3 regions of the Bacillus sp. ISL-75 genome follow, and region 1 is predicted to be linked to each of the others. Evidence: riboswitches for the same ligand, from Rfam matches in the RefSeq annotation. Region 1 holds a riboswitch; each other region holds the start of a gene.
What was found. Region 1 has a riboswitch for S-adenosylmethionine ahead of J7E63_RS18730 (methionine biosynthesis PLP-dependent protein). Riboswitches for the same ligand answer to the same signal wherever they lie in the genome.
Positions count from the first base shown of each region.

Region 1 (2,274 bases):
GATCAATTTTGTGCTTATTATGAAGGAGCCTGGTTTCAAATGTGTATTCTTCGTGTGCCATTATGCAATCACTCCTTCTTGAACATGGGCAAAAGCTTTTTCCAAATCTTCAATTATGTCTTGTGAATCCTCAAGTCCAACGGAGAAACGCAATAAACGATTGCAGACGCCGGATTGAATTCGGATTTCTTCAGGAATATCCGCATGGGTTTGCGTTGCTGGATAAGTGATAAAGCTTTCCGTTCCACCTAAACTTTCCGCAAAGCTGATTAGATTTAAGCCTTGTAAAAATGGATTAACCCAAGCTTCATCCTTGATTCTAAAGGAAACCATTCCACCCCGTCCCGGATAGAGGACATCTGTGACAGCATCATGCAGGGAAAGAAATTCGACGATATTCTTAGCATTTTTTTCATGTCTTTCCATTCGAAGTGATAATGTTTTCATACCGCGCATTAATAACCAAGAATCGAATGGGCTTAAGACCGCTCCAGCACCGTTATGATGGAATGCCAATGCTTCACAAAGCTCTTTTCCTTTAGCGACAATAAGCCCGGCTAGAACATCATTATGGCCACCTAAGTATTTCGTCGCACTATGGATGACAATATCAGCACCAAGGGTAATCGGCTGTTGTAACAGTGGCGTATAGAAAGTGTTGTCCACAATTAGCAATAGTCCATGTTCCTTGGCAATTTTTGAAACAGCGGCAATATCTGATTCCTGCATAAGCGGATTAGTTGGTGTCTCAAGGAAGATCGCTTTTGTTTGCGGCGTAATTTTCTTTTCAATCTCTTCCGGACAACAGGTATTAACATATTGACTTTTCAAGCCCCATTTTTGATAGCCTTTTTCTAATAAACGGTAGGTACCGCCGTATAAATCCTCACTTACCAGCCATTCATCACCGGATTGAAATAAAGCAAGTATGGTTAAGATTGCTGCCATACCAGAACTGCAGGCAAATCCTTGATCGCCGTTCTCTAAATCGGCAATAGTTTTTTCAAGAAGCTGGCGCGTTGGGTTCCCTGTTCGGATATAATCGAATCCAGTTGATTGACCAATTCCCTCGTGACGAAAGGCTGTTGAGAAGTATACAGGCGGATTTACGGTTCCAGTTGTTGTTTCACTGCGATTTCCAATTTGAGCAAGTTTCGTATCAATTTTGTACATGACTACCACTCCTTGTGTTGTATAAAAATTATTAAATAAAAAAGCCTTTCTATAAGAAGAAAGGCTTTTGTAAGTACGACCAAAAAGTCATTCTTCTTATCTTGCAAATTAACGACTAATTTGCAGGACTTAGCACCTTTTCAATGGCGATCCATTGATGGTTGCTGAGGTGTCGCAGGGCCATTCCCTCAACCTCTCTTGATAAGAAAGTAATATTTAGATTATTTATAAAATTTACTACAACTTAGCGGTGGTGTCAATTTATTTTATTAAAAATGAGTTAATGGTTAAGTGTTGTTCGTAATAAAGCACTTACCAAAAGTATTAGGTGATTATCTTCGTTCTTTACAAAGAACGAAATGTTTACTATAATGATATTTAAGAGAGGAGTGAAATTTATTTTAGGAGGCCTATTATGTTAGGAGAAAAAATTCAAAAATTAAGGAAAGAGAAAAACCTTACCTTATCTCAATTAGCTGAGAAAACATCTATCTCAAAATCTTACTTAAGTCAAATCGAAAGAAATATCCAGAGTAACCCTTCAATTGAAATTTTGGGAAAAATAGCCAAAATACTAGATGTAGACATACAAACACTTTTAAGCCAAGATACCGCAAAATCTGATACACATGATAATGGTAAGGGAAATGTTAAAAATTGGAATATTTTCATAAATATTGCACTAGAATCTGGATTGATAAATGAGAAAGACTTAATTGAGTTAAGAAACGCCCTACAAAAAGTCAAAAAATAGTTATAACAATTAGACAAAATATATAGAGGTGAAAATATGAAGGTCCTTGTAACTGGTGGTTATGGCTTTATAGGTTCCTTTGTTTCTGAAAGATTTTTTAAGGAAGGTGATGAAGTCTACATTATTGATAACCTTTCTACAGGAAATAAGGATAATGTGAAGTTCAAACATAAATTTTATCAATTAAACGTAGAAGACCAAACGTGTGAGGGTGTATTCCAATCTAATAGATTTGATGTAGTTATTCATCTGGCAGCACAAGTAAATGTCGGAACATCAATGGTGAACCCATACCTAGATTCTCAATCAAACATCCTAGGATTGACAAATATACTTCAATTATCAAC
Region 1 covers NZ_JAGGQX010000046.1:40,188-42,461, reverse strand. The annotation lists gene metC (cystathionine beta-lyase) at 1-61, opposite strand, end outside; gene J7E63_RS18730 (methionine biosynthesis PLP-dependent protein) at 61-1,173, opposite strand; SAM riboswitch class I at 1,267-1,381, opposite strand; gene J7E63_RS18725 (helix-turn-helix domain-containing protein) at 1,589-1,927, shown strand; gene J7E63_RS18720 (NAD-dependent epimerase/dehydratase family protein) at 1,964-2,274, shown strand, end outside.

Region 2 (2,274 bases), on a different contig from region 1:
CGATCTGATCTAAATCAGCAACATGAGCAAGACCAATTGTTCTTCTGATTAATTCGCAGCCGGCAAAGCCGATTGAATCCTCAAAAAACTTAGTTAAATTATAGTTTAGAAAGGTATAGGATTTAGCGTAATCGTCTTTATTCTCCGTATTCCATAATAGTGTAAATTGATCCTCAAATTCACTCCATACCGTTTCAATATGATTGAGGAAAAGATCCCTTTCTTCAACATTTGCTATTACCTGGAAGAGAAGATTTGCAATTACTTGGCCGATATCAAATCCAGCTGGTCCGTAGAAAGAAAATTCGGGATCGATTACTTTTGTTTCATAATTATCGGCAAAAACACTTCCGGTATGAAGATCACCATGGAGGAGAACTTCAGCCTCTGTTAAAAAGCGTTTCTTCAAAATATTTACATGAAACTTTAGTTCATCATCCTGCCAAAGCTCTTCGACAACAGGACGCAGTCCTTCCTCGAAATCGTTGGTTTCTGCATCAATAAAAGGATCTGTGAAGATTAAATCTTCAGTTATTTTGCAAAGCTCGGGATTGATAAACTGTTGTACATATTCCTTTTTTACGGAAGGGCTTAATCCGTAATCAGAAGTGTAAAATAATGTTTTTGCAAGATATTCACCTAGATGTTTTGAAATTAATGGATAAGTTTCTCCTTTGATAAAGCCAGTTCTTGCGATCGAAAGATGGGAAAGGTCCTCCATTACGGTTACAGCTAGGACATCATCTGTGAAAAAAACTTGGGGCACATAATCTGGAGCAATCTGTCCGAAAATTTTTAAGGCATCCGCTTCAATTTTTGCTCTTTTCAAAGTTAATGGCCAGCTTTCGCCAACTACCTTTGCATAAGGGAGAGCTTGTTTGATAATAACACTTTTTCCTTCCAATTCATCAACAATATGAAAGACTAGATTGAGATTCCCATCGCCAATCTCCTTGCAGGAAAGTTTTGCATGCTGGTCAAAAATTTTCAATTCAAGTGCCAGTTCAACTGCACTTTCGTTTGTTAAAGGCTGGTATGTTTTTTGTTTTAGTAGACTCATTATGGTACCTCCTCGTTTTTGGGAGGCTTAATTATGCACGCAGGCACTAAAAAAGCCTCTTTCTCATCTGAAAGAGGCTGATAGACAATATTGTCTGTCGCACCTCTTATCTCTCAGAAAGATAATCCTTCTGTTGGAATTAGCACCGTGCCTTAAAGGGGGAATCCCCAGCGCAAAAAGCGCCCCATTTCAATGGGTTTCCGGTCGGTTGCTGGGCTTCAAAGGGCCAAATCCCTCAGCCAGCTCATGATAAGAGAAAATCTATTTAACTGGTAAAAATCATATCAGTAACAAAGAGAAAGTGTCAATATTTTTTGAAAATTATTATTTATAGAATTCTGGTTTTCTATCCGTGAAAATAGGAATTTGCTTACGGACCTCCTTGACTAAGTCCATCTCAATTTCAGCCGATAGGATTTCTTCCTTCATTCCAGCCTCAGCAATGACCTCACCCCACGGGTCAATAATCATCGAGTGACCAGCAAAATGGTTATTTGGGTCATTTCCAGAACGGTTACAGGCAATTACATAACATTGATTTTCAATTGCTCTGGCAATTAAAAGGGCCCTCCAGTGGGACAATCTGGGTGCAGGCCATTCGGCCACAACAAACAGTGCTTCTGCACCTTCTGATGTGTGAGCGCGTATCCACTCTGGAAACCGGATATCATAACAGATCGACCCAGCAAACTGATGATGATCAAGTTGGAAAAGTCCCTTCTCGGCGCCAGGCTCTAAGAAAACATGCTCATTCATGAGTTTAAAAAGATGTAGTTTACTATACTTGTGCACAAGCGTGCCATCTTTATTGATGATGAGGAGAGTATTTTTTACTCCTGTTTCTTCACGGTTCGCAACTGAGCCGCCAACGAAATGAACCTGATTTTGTTGTGCTGCATTTCTCAGAAATTCAATTGTTTGTACTGCTTTTGGGTCTGCAATTTCATTCAGGCGGGTCAAGTCATATCCCGTTGTCCATAGTTCCGGAAGGACAATGATATCGGGTTGTTCAGTCAGTGCATTTTCAATGAGTCTTTCGGCAGTTTGGTAGTTTTTATTGGGATCACCGAAGACGATATCCATTTGCAGACATGAAATTTTTAATTTCACGAATCTTCACCTCGTTTGAAATTTGGGATTTTTTCTTTACAAGCTATTATAAAAGTTATATCATTTGTGACTAGAAATTCATAATGATTCTTATAAATAATTAA
Region 2 covers NZ_JAGGQX010000052.1:171,265-173,538, forward strand. The annotation lists gene mtnK (S-methyl-5-thioribose kinase) at 1-1,060, opposite strand, end outside; SAM riboswitch class I at 1,164-1,316, opposite strand; gene J7E63_RS21050 (carbon-nitrogen family hydrolase) at 1,385-2,170, opposite strand.
Region 2: it holds a riboswitch for S-adenosylmethionine, as region 1 does, so the genes downstream of both, mtnK (S-methyl-5-thioribose kinase) here and J7E63_RS18730 (methionine biosynthesis PLP-dependent protein) in region 1, are expected to answer to the same signal.

Region 3 (2,274 bases), on a different contig from region 1:
GGTAAAAAATTATGTTGTACCTATTTTAAAATATGCCCATGAACGCGGTGTACGGACGCAGATTAATTCCAATTTAACCCTTGAATTAGATCGTTATGAATTAATCGTGCCTTACTTAGATGTTTTACATATTTCGCATAACTGGGGGACCGTCGATGATTTTGTCGAGGGTGGCTTTGCCAGAATGGAACGGAAGCCTGAATATGAACAACGGGAAAAATATTTTAATAGAATGATAGAAAATAGCCGTGAACTGGTAAGAGCAGGGGTGATGGTATCTGCTGAAACGATGTTAAACAAGCGGACACTACCGTATTTAGAAAAAATTCACCGTCAAATTGTTGATGAAATGCTATGCCAGCGCCATGAAATACATCCAATGTACCCAAGTGATTTTGCTAGCAATCTCGAAAGCTTATCACTTAATGAAATAAGAGAAGCGATCCATCACTTACTAGATGTCAGAGATGAAAATGTGTGGATGCTATTTGGCACGCTCCCATTTTATGCGTGCAGCGATAATCAAGAGGAATTAGCTCTTTTACAACGTTTATATAAAAGTAAAAATGTCACAGTCAGGAATGACCCTGATGGACGTTCACGATTGAATGTAAATATTTTTAACGGAGATATTATTGTTACTGATTTCGGTGATACACCGCCACTAGGAAACATCCAAACTACAAAGCTAGTAAATGCATATGAAACATGGCAGTCATCTGCTTTAGCAAACGAATTAAGCTGTCATTGCCCAGCTGTCAAATGTCTCGGGCCAAATATATTAGTTAAGAACAGTTATTATCAGGAAATGGACTTTACCAAGCGAAAAAGCAGAATAAAGTAATAAAGCAAAAGCACTTTAAATGCATTAAATTTAAAGTGCTTTTCTATGTAGTACTAGCCGAAAGATAACCTAATACCTCGCCTTGCATCGTACTATTTGGCGGATTGGGAATAATAACTGTATTAGAAATATTCAAAACACTATTGACAACTTGTTAATGGGAGACTAAAATCTAATTTATTACTTTAAATGAATAATACGTTCTCTTATCAAGAGTGGCAGAGGGACTGGCCCGATGACGCCCAGCAACCGTTCCGTTTGGAATTGGTGCTAAATCCTGCAAAACAATTTATTGTTTTGAAAGATAAGAGAGGAGTAGTCCCTTAATTTGTGATGAAACCTCTCTTTTCTGGAGAGGTTTTTTATTTTTATATAAAAACAAACCTTTCCAATCGGAGTAATGGAGTATTGATAAGAATCTAAAAGGGGGAGCTTTAATCATGAAAAGAAATATCTTTAAAAGTACACTCGTATCAGCATTAGCAGCAACACTCTTACTCACAGGCTGTGCTTCTGAGGGAGAAACAAAACAAGCAAGCACTCATAAAAAGGTTTCACTTGAAGGTGTGTCTGAAAAGTTTACAAGTGGTGATCCGTTAAAAATCAAGGTGATCCGTAAAATTGGCGGTGATGATCATACTGCCCAATTCTTAGCAGGTGCAAAAGAAGAGGGAGAAGCCTTAGGTTTTCAAGTGGACGTGTTTACCGCAAATGGTGACACGGCTAAGTTCCATGATGCTATTAATCAGGCATTAGACCAGGATTATGATGGATTTATCATTTCTCATGGTGACGATGATGCGACTGTTAATGATGTAAAAAAGATAGTTGAAAAAGGAAAAAGTGTAGTCACATTTGACTCAAATCCAAATATTGCGAAGGTTGATGGAGTAACGCTTACTTCACAGGATGATGAAGCCTTAGCAACTTTGGCCCTTGATCAACTCGTAAAGAATACAAACGGAAAAGCAAATATTGCCTACCTATGGGTCGACGGTTTCCCTGCAATGGTTAGACGTAATAAGGTTTATCAAGATGTCCTTTCAAAAAATCCTGAAATTAAAGAAGTAGAACGCTTTGGTGTGGCTGCGGCAGATACAAGTGTACAAACACAAAACGCAGTTGCAGCCATGTTAAATAAATATCCAAAAGGCAAACTGGATGCCATATTTGCTACTTGGGATACATTTGCAATCGGTGCAGCACGAGCTTTGAAAGAAGCGGGACGTGAAGAAGTGAAGATTTATGGAATCGATGTTTCCAATGCGGATCTGCAAGAAATTCAAAGAAAAGGCAGCGCTTGGAAATACACAGCAGCTGTCGATCCGAAACTTATCGGTGCTGTTGATATGAGAATACTCGCGAAAAAGCTTGCAGGTGAAGAAACACCACAGACCTTTGATTTAGATGCTTCACTTGTTTCACAAGAA
Region 3 covers NZ_JAGGQX010000016.1:66,644-68,917, reverse strand. The annotation lists gene yfkAB (radical SAM/CxCxxxxC motif protein YfkAB) at 1-844, shown strand, start outside; SAM riboswitch class I at 1,048-1,155, shown strand; gene J7E63_RS07140 (sugar ABC transporter substrate-binding protein) at 1,285-2,274, shown strand, end outside.
Region 3: it holds a riboswitch for S-adenosylmethionine, as region 1 does, so the genes downstream of both, J7E63_RS07140 (sugar ABC transporter substrate-binding protein) here and J7E63_RS18730 (methionine biosynthesis PLP-dependent protein) in region 1, are expected to answer to the same signal.